Regions from separate parts of the Enterococcus malodoratus genome, predicted to be linked through region 2. Evidence: predicted binding sites of a transcription regulator. Region 2 holds the regulator's gene; each other region holds the start of a gene.
The links. Region 2 encodes HrcA, which represses chaperone genes, less so after heat shock. Its sites were predicted from a motif close to TTAGCACTCNNNNNNNNNGAGTGCTAA; they were not measured.
Positions count from the first base shown of each region.

Region 1: clpP (ATP-dependent Clp endopeptidase proteolytic subunit ClpP) is a predicted target of HrcA. The motif match lies at 2,603-2,629, and genes of this name have one in related genera.
Region 3: PGP85_RS13885 (ATP-dependent Clp protease ATP-binding subunit) is a predicted target of HrcA. The motif match lies at 2,223-2,249, and genes of this name have one in related genera.

Region 1 covers NZ_JAQDPG010000013.1:119,648-123,940, reverse strand. Annotated here, with positions in the region: gene miaA (tRNA (adenosine(37)-N6)-dimethylallyltransferase MiaA) at 72-1,007, opposite strand; gene PGP85_RS18550 (glycerophosphodiester phosphodiesterase) at 1,004-1,738, opposite strand; gene PGP85_RS18545 (hypothetical protein) at 1,817-2,332, opposite strand; gene clpP (ATP-dependent Clp endopeptidase proteolytic subunit ClpP) at 2,666-3,259, shown strand; gene PGP85_RS18535 (lactate utilization protein) at 3,378-4,019, opposite strand; gene PGP85_RS18530 (DUF3788 domain-containing protein) at 4,191-4,293, opposite strand, start outside.
Region 2 covers NZ_JAQDPG010000002.1:50,161-54,453, reverse strand. Annotated here, with positions in the region: gene dnaK (molecular chaperone DnaK) at 1-1,106, opposite strand, end outside; gene grpE (nucleotide exchange factor GrpE) at 1,155-1,691, opposite strand; gene hrcA (heat-inducible transcriptional repressor HrcA) at 1,725-2,765, opposite strand; gene hemW (radical SAM family heme chaperone HemW) at 2,887-4,035, opposite strand; gene PGP85_RS03585 (histidine phosphatase family protein) at 4,214-4,293, opposite strand, start outside.
Region 3 covers NZ_JAQDPG010000008.1:82,839-87,131, forward strand. Annotated here, with positions in the region: gene ptsP (phosphoenolpyruvate--protein phosphotransferase) at 1-1,701, opposite strand, end outside; gene PGP85_RS13880 (phosphocarrier protein HPr) at 1,701-1,967, opposite strand; gene PGP85_RS13885 (ATP-dependent Clp protease ATP-binding subunit) at 2,404-4,293, shown strand, end outside.

The DNA.
Region 1 (4,293 bases), on a different contig from region 2:
ATTCAAACAGAATCTTAATTTCATATTTCCAATACTAGTTCCATGTGAAAACATTTCCGTCTCGACCATGACTAGCGGCAAAAATCAGAAGTGTCATCCGCTAACCAATCGGCTAAAGTTTTTTCGATTTCTGTAATTAATTCTGGTTGTTGTACCAGATCGAACCAATGAACAGACATACGATTGTGAAACCATGTCAATTGTCGCTTAGCATAACGGCGCGAATGCAGCTTCACTTCTTCAAGCGACTCCGACAGTGAAGAATCCCCCGCTAAATAAGGAAACAATTCTTTGTAGCCAATCCCTTGCGCAGCCTGGACATTCGGATTTTTTGCAAGCATTTCGACCTCACTTAAAAGGCCCCGTTCAACCATCAAATCTACGCGTTGATTGATTCGTTGATACAAAACAGCTCGGTCCGTATTCAAACCGATCAAAAAACTATCGTAAAGTTTCTTTGGCCGATCCTTTGGTTTCAAGATTGAGTGCCCCGTCAGTTCAAAAACCTCTAACGCACGAACTATTTTTTTTCGATTATTATAATGAATTTTTTCTGCAGCTAAGGAATCAACTATTTGCAATTTTTTCCACAAAGCTTGGTTTCCATTTTTCTCTGCAAAGGCTTCGTACTTTTCCCGTAACGAGTCATCCTCTGGTTCGCCCTCGCTGCCAAGTTTGAAATCCCATAGCAAAGACTGAATATACAGTCCTGTACCACCTACAATAATTGGCAACTTATTTCGTTGACTGATTTCTTGAATCGCCTGTCTAGCCGCTTTTTGAAAATCTGCGGCAGAGTAGCTCTCATCAATATCACGTACATCAATCAGATGATGCGGAATTCCTTCCATCTCTTCTACCGTAACTTTAGCAGTTCCGATATCCAATCCACGATACACTTGCATAGAATCACCGCTAATAATTTCCCCATTAAAACGTTTGGCCAAGTCAATACTCAAGCTCGTTTTGCCTACAGCAGTCGGGCCCACGATTGCGATTACTTTCATTTATTATACCTGCTTCTTGCTCGAATCGCCTTTTCTGGGAAGTCAGTAATGATTCCAGCGAGTTTGTTTTCAAAACAAGCCATCATCGTTTCATATAAATTAGGTGTCCATGGACGAATCGCCTTTTCGTATTCCTTGACGATACTAGGATTTTGCTTCACCCAATCATAACTCGGATGAACCCCTTCAATAAAATCGCTATCCAAAACAGTCTTATATTTTTCTAAATCATTTTTCTGAATCAGATCATATTGTGCATCTGGTTCATACTCGTGCAGGATACGCAACGAATCAATATTAAAACTCGTATACCAATAGGTAAAGGGCCATTCTTTACTAGTCATGACCGATGAAATTTTTTCCTCAATACCTGGATAATGAAACTTGTTCGTCTTAATTTCAATACATAAAAAGCCGCGAAAACGCATCTGCAACAATAAATTCAAAACTTCTTGCAACGTTGAAATTTTCGTCGCTTGATATTTTTCATCAAACCAACTGCCAGCGTCTAATTCTTTTATTTCTTCTAATGTCAATTCACGAATCAGACCTTTGCCGTCTGTCGTACGATCAACACTCTCATCATGAATCACAACTAATTGCTGATCAGCCGTCAAATGGACATCCAACTCGATACCGTCTGCACCTGTCCGCACTGCTTCCATAAACGCAGGTAATGTATTCTCTGGGTGAGTCCCAGCACTCCCGCGATGAGCAATAATCACTGTCATCTATTATCACCTCGTCTGTAATCACAGATTATAAAATACAATCTGATTTAAATCTGTTCACGGTTTTTCGTGAACTTACTATTGCACATTGAAATGGCGTAAAGGCTGTTTTGTCAAACGAGACAATTGTTGTTTCTTTTCATCCAAGATCTCCAAAAGCTGTTCGGAAAAAGTTTCCATGACAATTCGTCCGCCTTTATACGTATACCCGCCAATTTTAACTGTTTCCTCGGGAGATAAAATAACTTTACGATGTGAAATATTTTTGAAGAACTCTTCAATCAAATAATTAGGCAGATAAAAATTATTTTGTGCGGCAAATGAGTTCAAATAAATGAAATCATCGATTGTGATGTAACAGTCGTCAAATGAATTGAACGCCACATAATCTTGCATTAAAACATTTCGTTTAGATAAGATCTCATTGACTTTCTTATTTAAGAGATTAATCGTTTCGATTTCTTTTACCTGATGTTCCAATTCTCTTTCACGATGATGGCGCAGGTCAATATATTTGAAGACAAAAAAGACCGCAATCCCCGTTAATCCTGCCCCAATTAATACGCCGATAAGACCAATAAATGCGATTTCCACGTTTTTCCCTCCTATTTCATAATTACGGAATTATTTATTAAATAAAACCGGTCTCCGGCACGTTTGCACTCCGCTAAATTATTGAAAGTGCGGCAATCTCAGCCGAAAAAAAAATAAATTTTTTAAAAAATTTTAAGTTCAACCACACACTGTTCTATGCGCTATTAATAGTACCATATTTTCATGAATCTAGGATAGTTTGACCTGTTTAAAAAAACGGAGCCTTCTATTTGACCAAAACTGACCAAAGATGTATACTTTCCTTAAGTTTTAGCAATCTAACCTTGTTTGTGCTAAAATAATTTATGAACAATATTTTAAGGAGGATTCACTATGAATTTAGTTCCTACAGTCATTGAACAATCATCTCGTGGCGAACGTGCTTACGACATTTATTCTCGTTTATTGAAAGACCGTATCATCATGTTAAGCGGCGAGGTAAACGACGATATGGCGAACACTATCATCGCCCAATTACTTTTCTTGGATGCCCAAGATTCTGAAAAAGATATTTATCTTTACATCAACTCACCAGGCGGTAGCGTATCTGCCGGCTTAGCAATTTTTGATACAATGAATTTTGTTAAAGCTGACGTACAAACAATCGTTCTTGGTATGGCTGCTTCAATGGGTAGCTTCCTATTAACAGCTGGTGCAAAAGGCAAACGTTTCGCACTGCCTAATGCTGAGATCATGATTCACCAACCTCTTGGTGGTGCGCAAGGTCAAGCAACTGAAATCGAAATCGCTGCACGTCACATTTTGAAAACGCGCGAACGTTTGAACAATATTTTGTCTGAACGTACTGGACAACCGATCGAAGTCATTGAACGTGACACTGATCGTGATAACTTTATGAGCGCCGATGAAGCAAAAGCTTATGGGTTGATTGATGAAGTTATGGAAAATAGCAGCTCATTAAGTTAAGCAATAAAAAAACCGAGGAGTTTTCCTCGGTTTTTTTATTTTTCTCTATATCTTGCTAGATCAACGGTTTTCAATTATCAATAGCAAATACGATTCTTTTTACGTTTAATAATTATTTCTACAATCCAATCTCATCAATAATTAGAAAGACTATGATACGTTCCTTAGACATCGAACGTCTTGTTACCGCAATCGTATTGCAAATACATTCAGACTGTAAACAATCTCCGCAATTTCCCTTTTTGATACAGGGTGTTTTTTCCAATCCTAGACGATGAGCATTCAATGGCGCAGTATTCTTACGGACCATCTCAAGAGTTGTGGCCAGATTACCATAGACTTTCCTCATACTTACAAATGCCAATACTTTATCCGGTCCAAAAGTTAAAGCAGCTACACGATTTCCTACGCTATCGATGTTCACTAACTCCCCGTCTTCTGTGACACCATTGATACTCGTCAAAAAGTAGTCGGCTGTTAATGCTTGTTGCATGACTTGATGTCGTTCTTCCGCTGAACTTGTTTTTTCACGGTCAATCATCTTTTGGTTTCGTTGATACAACTCATCAATAATTCCAGACTGTTCAACCGTGATCGAACCGCCAAAACCAACTGATTTATCCTGATCGATCAATTCTAAAGCTTGATTCTTCGCCGCCGTCAAATTTTGACAAATAATCGCGACAAAATTTCTTCGTTCTAATTTTTTACTCAATGTTAATGCAGCTGCATTATAGCGTTCCCTCTGATAATCCTTCATATACTTCTCCTTAACCATAACTATTCCTATTTAATTGTATAGCATCATTCTTATATTAAATAATGGATATAGGATGGCATCTTTTCAAATCCCATATCCATTTTCGATTATATATCTCTCATTGACAATAGCATTTTAAAAATTAATAAAAAAATGCCTAAGAAAATTCTCTTAGACACTCTGAAGCTTATTCTTTTTTGTCGAACGAACTCTCAGTGCAGCAAGTTCTTTTATATCTTGTAAAATATCTTCATTTGTTACCTCGAAGGATATC
Region 2 (4,293 bases):
GATAATGGAGTAACGTCTAATAATACGACATCCTTCACATCACCAGTGATAACGCCACCTTGGATTGCAGCACCCATAGCTACTACTTCATCCGGGTTAACTGATTTGTTTGGTTCTTTCCCAGTTTCTTTACGTACAGCTTCAACAACTGCTGGAATACGTGTAGAACCACCAACTAGGATTACTTCGTCAACTTCTGATTGAGACAAGCCAGCGTCTTTTAGCGCTTGGCGAACAGGTGCTTTTGTACGCTCTACTAAGTCAGAAGTGATTTCGTCGAATTTCGCACGAGATAATGTTGTTTCTAAATGCAATGGACCAGCATCACCAGCAGTAATAAATGGTAAGCTGATTTGAGTTGAACTAACACCAGATAAGTCTTTTTTCGCTTTTTCAGCAGCATCTTTCAAACGTTGCATAGCCATTTTATCTTTAGACAAGTCAATACCGTTTGCTTGTTTGAAATCGGCAACTAAGTAATCGATGATTTTGTTATCAAAGTCATCTCCACCTAGACTGTTATCACCCGCAGTAGATAATACGTCGAATACTCCATCACCTAATTCAAGGATAGATACGTCAAAAGTACCACCACCAAGGTCAAATACTAAGATTTTTTCGTCTTTGTCTGTTTTATCTAAACCGTAAGCTAATGCTGCAGCAGTTGGTTCGTTAACGATACGTTCTACTTCTAGTCCAGCAATTTTACCAGCATCTTTAGTTGCTTGACGTTGTGAATCATTGAAATAAGCAGGAACTGTAATAACAGCTTTTTCAACTTTTTCACCTAAGTAGTCTTCTGCAAAACCTTTGATGTATTGTAATACCATTGCAGAAATTTCTTGTGGTGTATACGTTTTTCCATCTGCTTCAACTTTAAATCCAGCTTCACCCATGTGACGTTTGATTGATGAAATTGTATTAGGGTTAGTTACCGCTTGACGTTTTGCTACTTCACCAACTTGAATCTCGCCATTTTTAAATGAAACAACAGATGGCGTTGTACGATTTCCTTCTGGATTCGTGATGATTTTAGCTTCTCCGCCTTCTAAAACAGCGACTGCTGAATTTGTTGTACCTAAGTCAATACCAATAATTTTACTCATAGTTGAAAATCTCCTTTTCCATGTATAGTTAGTTTAATAGTTTACTTATTATTGAGCCACGATCACCATTGCTGGGCGTAGTACACGATCATGTAGTTGATAACCTTTTTGCAACACATTAACGACCGTTTCAGGTTTTACATCGTCCTCTGCGGCTACAGTTTGCACTGCTTGATGCAGATTTGGGTCAAAGGCTTCACCTTCGGCTTTGATCTCTGTAATACCTTCTTCTTTTAAAGCAACAGTCAGACTTTCAAGTACCATCTCTACACCTTTTTTCAGGCTGGTTCCTTGATCATCATTAACTTCAGTTGCTAAGGCTCTCTCTAAGTTATCGATCGCTGGTAATAATTTCTTACCAAGATCTTGCGAACGATAGCGAACCAACTGTTCACGTTCATTTTTATTACGGTTGGACATATTTGCAATCTCAGCGCGAGCTCGCAAAAACTTGTCTTCCATTTCATTGAACTTGCTTGTCAGTTCCTCAACTTCAGAAACTTCCGGAATATCAATTTCTTCTGTTGCATTGTCCGTCGTTTCTTCTAATTCTTCTTCGACTTCGTTTTTCTTTTCTTCTGCCACTACGCGTACTTCCTTTCTTTTTAGGAATCGTTTCTAGTGATATAAGTCCAATGAACGATAATAATCATCCAATGCACTGGTTAACTCATATCGAAAGACTTCCAATAACCCAAAGATTTTCGAATATGGCATTGAGGTCGGACCCAACAATGCGATTGTTCCTCGACCATGCCCACGAATTTCGTAATTTGCCTGAATCATACTCAAGTGATCAAATAGGTCATTACCCATCTCTGTTCCAATTCGAACGTGGATATTATTATCAGCTGGCAGCAATAATTGCGTCAGCTCATCGGAATTTTGCATCAATGAGTACATTGACTTCACATGATTAAAGTCTTGATCCGGGTTGAAATTCAAAATGTTCATCCGTCCGCTTACAAACACTTTATCCTCAAAGGCATCATTCAAAATAACATCAAACAAATGACTGATTCCTTCGGTCGTCTGAAAATAGCGATGTAAGATCATCGGAATCTCGGTTCTTAATTTTTGATAAACACTCACCAAGGGCTGCCCTACTAAGCGATCATTGATGATTCGAACCATTTTCTCCAAGTCTTGACTGTCAACATTTTCGGGTATGCGAAAAACTTGGCTCTCAACATTTCCCTTATCAGTGACAATAATGGCCAAAATCTGCCGATCATTCAATGGAACAATTCGAAATCCTGTCAGCGTCCGATCTTTCATTTCAGGACCAAGCGAAAACGCCGTATAGCTAGTAACTTGTGAAAGCATTTTTGCCGACTGCTGGATGATATCATCAATTTCATGAATATCATTTTTCAACGATCTGCGAATCTGTGCTACTTCTTGATTACTCACCTTTGATGGCGTTAGTAGATAATCCACGTAATAGCGATAGCCTAAAGCCGAAGGAATTCGACCAGATGAAGAATGAGTCTTCTCTAATAAGCCTAATTCTTCTAAAGCTTTCATATCATTACGGATAGTTGCGGAACTTGCTTTTACGCCTTCTTCCATTAAACTTTTTGACCCAACCGGTTGCCCCGTGTTAGTAAAGTCTTGGATGATCAAGCTGAGAATCAGTTTTTGTCGTTCTGTTAACATTCTTCTCATCCTTTAGTTAGCACTCTTTCTTTTTAAGTGCTAACTCGATTATTAATATACCACATCTCCTATAGATGTCAAGGGATAAATGCAAAAAATTAGCACTCTCCGTTAGAGAGTGCTAATTTTCCTTATCAAGTAAAAATTTTTCAAAAACATCATTTCCTCGAAACAAACCTGTCTTAGTCAAACGAACCCTCGAATCCGTTTCAGCTATCAACTTCTGTTGCTTTAATTTCTCAATCACATCACCATAAACATCGGTTAACTTTTGATCGAAACGAGATTCGAAAACAGTTTTATCAACACCTGAAATTTTTCTTAAGCCAAGAAACATTTCCTCTTCGATCTGCTCTTTTTGAGATAAACGTTCTTCTTCAAGTATCGGTAACTGATTGTCGGTTAATGCCCTCATATAATGTTGAATTGGCCCGCGATTTTTGTAACGTCGATTTTCGAGATAGCCACTGGCTCCTGCTCCGAGTCCAAAATAATTCTGATTGTTCCAGTAAACAAGATTGTGCTGACTTTCAAATCCAGGTTTGGCAAAATTACTGATCTCATATTGCATCCGCCCTGCTTTTTCCATTGCTTCTATCGTTTCAGCGTACATTTGTGCTTCCAATTCTTGCTCTGGCAGTTGCATTTTTCCGCGACGAACCCAGTTCATGAACATTGTTTGATTTTCCAAAATCAGCGAATACAATGCATAATGAGGTAAATCTAAGGCCAGTGCACGTTCAACTGTATCACGAAAACTTTCTAAACTTTGACCAGGTAATGCATAAATCAAGTCAATAGTTACATTACTAAAATCTTTTTCTTCCAGTAGACGAACCGTATCATACACATCTTTTGCTGTGTGCTTACGCCCGATTTTCTTCAACAAACGATCATCGAAGGTTTGAACCCCCATCGATAGACGGTTAACACCATAGTTTTTCATGACATCTAATTTTTCACCTGAAAGATCTCCAGGATTAGCTTCGACTGTAAATTCTCCCTCATTATATGGAAGTATTTCTCGCAGTCCGCTCAACAAACGATCCAGCTGTGACGCATTTAACGATGTCGGAGTTCCGCCCCCGACATAAAGAGTCTCCATGTTTTTGACAGGATTCTTAATTAAAGACAAACGCGCTTCCTTCAAAAGCGCTTCTATGTATTCATCCACAGGTTGTCCTTCAAGGAAAACCTTATTAAAATCACAGTAATAGCAAATGTGTTCACAGAAAGGAATATGAACATAAGCTGAAGTTGATTGTTTCATTTTACTCCTCTTTCTTCTACCTAGTAGTAACAAAAGGTATTCTAACACAGTTTTCAACAATCACAGAACTAGGCTAACTGACTAAACAAAAAAATAAGAGTGGTTCATCACTCTTATTAACTTCGGACTATTCACTTTCACTAACCAAAAAAAGAGCCTTCACACTAAATGGCCCCACTTACTTATTCCATGCGATAATTTTAAAAACGTCTTTTTCAGCCTCCATCATCGTATAGTTTCCTTGTTCTACAATTATGT
Region 3 (4,293 bases), on a different contig from region 2:
TTCGACTTCTTCCATCGTGTCGCATTCTTTCAACGCTTTATCAGCCAATTCGGCCATGTCAGTCGTTGTTAGACGTTTCATTAAGCTACGAGTTCTAAGAATAGATGTTGCGCTCATAGAGAACTCATCTAATCCCATACCCATTAACAATGGAACCGCAGTTTGATCGCCGGCCATTTCGCCGCACATGCCAGCCCATTTGCCTTCAGCGTGCGCTGCATCAATCACATTTTTAATCAAACGCAAGATTGATGGGTTATATGGTTGGTAAAGGTATGAAACACGTTCGTTCATACGGTCAGCTGCCATTGTGTATTGGATCAAATCGTTTGTTCCGATACTAAAGAAGTCAACTTCTTTAGCAAACTTGTCCGCTAAAACAGCTGCTGCAGGAATTTCGATCATGATTCCGACTTGAATTGTGTCAGAAACTTTCACGCCTTCGTTAACAAGCTTTTCTTTCTCTTCGTTGAACAAAGTCTTCGCTGCGCGGAACTCTTTTAAGGTTGCAACCATCGGGAACATGATGCGTAGATTTCCGTATACAGAAGCACGTAATAACGCACGTAATTGTGTACGGAACATATCGTCACCTAGTTCAGATAAGCTGATACGCAATGCACGGTATCCCAAGAATGGGTTCATTTCATGAGGTAAAGTTAAGTAAGGTAATTCTTTGTCTCCGCCGATATCCATTGTACGAACAACGACAGGTTTGTCGCCCATGCCTTCTAAAACGGCTTTATAAGCTTCAAATTGATCGTCTTCTGTTGGGAAATCTGAAGAGTCCATGTATAAGAATTCCGTACGATATAAACCAATCGCTTCAGCTCCATTGTTATGAACGCCTTCAAGATCCTTAGGTGTTCCAATATTTGCTGCTAATTCAAAATGCTTGCCATCAGCTGTCACTGTTTCAGCATTTTTCAATTTTTCCCATTCTGCTTTTTGCGCCGCATATGCTTCGCCGGCTTTTTTGAAATCAGCCGCTTGTTCGTCAGTTGGGTTTACGATTGTTTCACCAGTCATCCCGTTAACTGCAAGAAAATCGCCTTCTTTAGCTTTAGAAGTGATTTCTTTTGTACCAACGATTGCTGGAATTTCTAATGAACGAGCCATAATTGCTGAGTGAGACGTGCGTCCACCAATATCAGTAACAAAGGCCTTAACGAAGTTTTTATCTAATTGTGCAGTATCACTTGGAGTCAAGTCATGCGCCACAACCACAACTTCTTCATCGATCATTGATGGGTCTGGTAAAGATACGCCTAGCAAGTGCGCCATTACACGCTTAGTAACGTCGCGAATATCCGCTGCACGTTCTTGCATATAAGCGTTATCATCCATTGCCTCGAACATGCCGATATACATATCTGTTACTTCTTTAAGTGAGCTTTCAGCGTTCACTTTATTATCTTGTATATGTTGTTTGATTTGACCAATCATTTCTGGATCTGAAAGAACCATTAAATGAGCATCAAAAACTTGTGCTTCTTCTTCACCTAAGCTTTTTGCTGCTTTATCCCGAATTTTTTCTAATTCAGCAGAAGAAGCCGCCAAAGCGTCGTCTAAACGCTTTTCTTCGGCAGCAGTATCTTCTACAGTATTTTGTTTGAAAGATAAATCCGGTTGTACTAGCAGATAAGCTTTCGCAACGGCAACCCCGTCACTTGCGGCAATACCTTTTAGTAATTCAACCATTATTCAGATAATCCTTCCTTTTTCATTGTTTCTACGATTGCTTCCATTGCTTCTTTTTCGTCAGCACCTTCAGCAGAGATAGTAACGTCAGAACCTTGGCCAACACCTAGAGACATAACTCCCATGATTGATTTAAGGTTAACTGATTTTCCTTTATACTCTAAGTTAATATCAGAGTTAAATTTGCTTGCAGCTTGCACTAATAAAGTTGCGGGACGTGCATGAATCCCCGTTTCTGCTACTACGTGAAAATCTTTTTTTTCCATATTGACCGTTCTCCTTTATAAAAAAAATGTTTTTTTATGTTAGGGCTTTAATGATAACAACCATCATTTTGAGCCCTTCATTTCCTTAGATTACCATTTTTTCGCAGTGGATACAACAATTTTAATCGATTTATTCCAGCGAAATGTATGCCCTTTCTTAAAATATCTGGTTTGATCGTTAAACTTCCTTATTTCTTCCGTTTTCATTTTTATTCCATAACAACAACTGTCGCTGACACTCACAAAATGTTCTTTTTAGCACTCGAAAAGGTTGATTGCTAAAAAGTGAAACAAACTGTTTGCTTTTATCAGAATTCTCGCTATAATAATTTTAAGGTCAGTGATAGTCAAACATTTGACCAGCGTATCTTTTTACGAGATTCGCTTACTCGATGTACAATGGAAGAAACAATTAACTATTGAAAGGGTGAAAAAGATGCTTTGCCAAAATTGTCATGAAAATGAAGCAACGATTCATTTATATGCAAACGTTAATGGTCAACGAAAGCAACTAGATTATTGTCAAAGTTGCTATCAAAAATTAAAGAATCAAGCTGGAGGTGCGCCACAAATGGCAGGAAATGATCCTTTTGGTTTTGGAAGTTTAGACGATTTGTTCCGTTCAATGTCACAACAAATGCAACAACGACAAGGCGCTGCAGATCAAACGCCACCGACTCAATTCGGCGGTGGAAATGGTATGAATAATCAACCCCCTCGCGGAAATGGCGGTGGCGGTTTATTAGATGAATATGGTATCAATATTACTGGTTTAGCTCGCGAAGGAAATATCGACCCAGTTGTTGGGCGCGATGATGAAATTCAACGCGTCATCGAAATTTTAAATCGTAGAACAAAAAACAATCCAGTTCTTATTGGTGAACCTGGTGTTGGTAAAACAGCTGTTGTTGAAGGTTTATCTCAAAAAATCGTTGATGGCGATGTACCGCAAAAATTGATGGACAAGGAAGTTATTCGATTAGATGTCGCTTCTCTGGTTCAAGGAACCGGAATCCGAGGTCAATTCGAAGAACGGATGCAAAAACTGATCGAAGAGATTCGTCAATCAGAAAACATTATTCTTTTCATTGATGAAGTTCATGAAATCGTCGGTGCCGGTGCTGCTGGAGATGGCAACATGGACGCTGGTAACATTCTAAAACCAGCATTGGCTCGTGGTGAGCTACAAATGGTCGGTGCTACAACACTTAATGAATATCGAATCATTGAAAAAGATGCGGCTTTAGAACGTCGGATGCAGCCTGTCCGGGTCGAAGAACCTTCTGTTCAAGAAACGATTGAGATTTTGAAAGGCTTGCAACCTCGTTATGAAGACTATCATCATGTGAAATACACCGATGATGCAATCAAAGCTGCGGCCGAACTTTCAAATCGTTACATCCAAGATCGCTTCTTACCTGATAAGGCCATCGATTTATTAGATGAAACAGGTTCGAAGAAAAACTTGACGATTCAAATTGTTGATCCAAAAACGATCGACAAAAAATTAGCAGAGGCTGAACAGCAAAAATCACAAGCTTCTCAAGAAGAAGATTTTGAAAAAGCTGCCTACTATCGCGATCAAATCAATAAGCTGCAAAAAATGAAGGACCGTCAATTAACGGATGAAGAAACACCCGTCATTACCGAAAAGGATATGGAAAAGATCGTTGAAAAACGGACTGGTATCCCTGTCGGCGAGTTGAAAGAAAAAGAACAAACACAATTGAAAAATCTTGCAGTTGATTTGAAGAAACATGTTATCGGTCAAGATGAGGCCGTTGATAAAGTTGCGAAGTCGATTCGTCGTAACCGGGTCGGTTTGAATAAGAAAAATCGTCCAATCGGTTCATTCCTATTCGTAGGACCAACAGGAGTTGGTAAAACAGAGTTGGCTCGTCAACTAGCTGAAGAATTATTTGGCTCAAGTGAATCCATGATTCGTTTCGATATGAGTGAATATATGGAAAAACACAGTGTCTCAAAATTGATCGGTTCACCTCCAGGTTATGTTGGTTATGAAGAAGCTGGCCAATTAACGGAACAAGTTCGTCGTCATCCATACAGCTTGATTTTATTGGATGAAATCGAGAAGGCTCATCCAGATGTGCTTCACATGTTCCTGCAAATCCTTGATGATGGCCGTCTAACAGATTCACAAGGACGGACAGTCAGCTTCAAAGACACGATCATTATCATGACCAGTAACGCTGGAACTGGTAAAATTGAAGCCAACGTTGGTTTTGGTGCCGCAAGAGACGGTGTCACTCGTTCTGTCTTAGGTCAATTAAAAGATTTCTTTGCGCCAGAGTTCTTAAATCGTTTT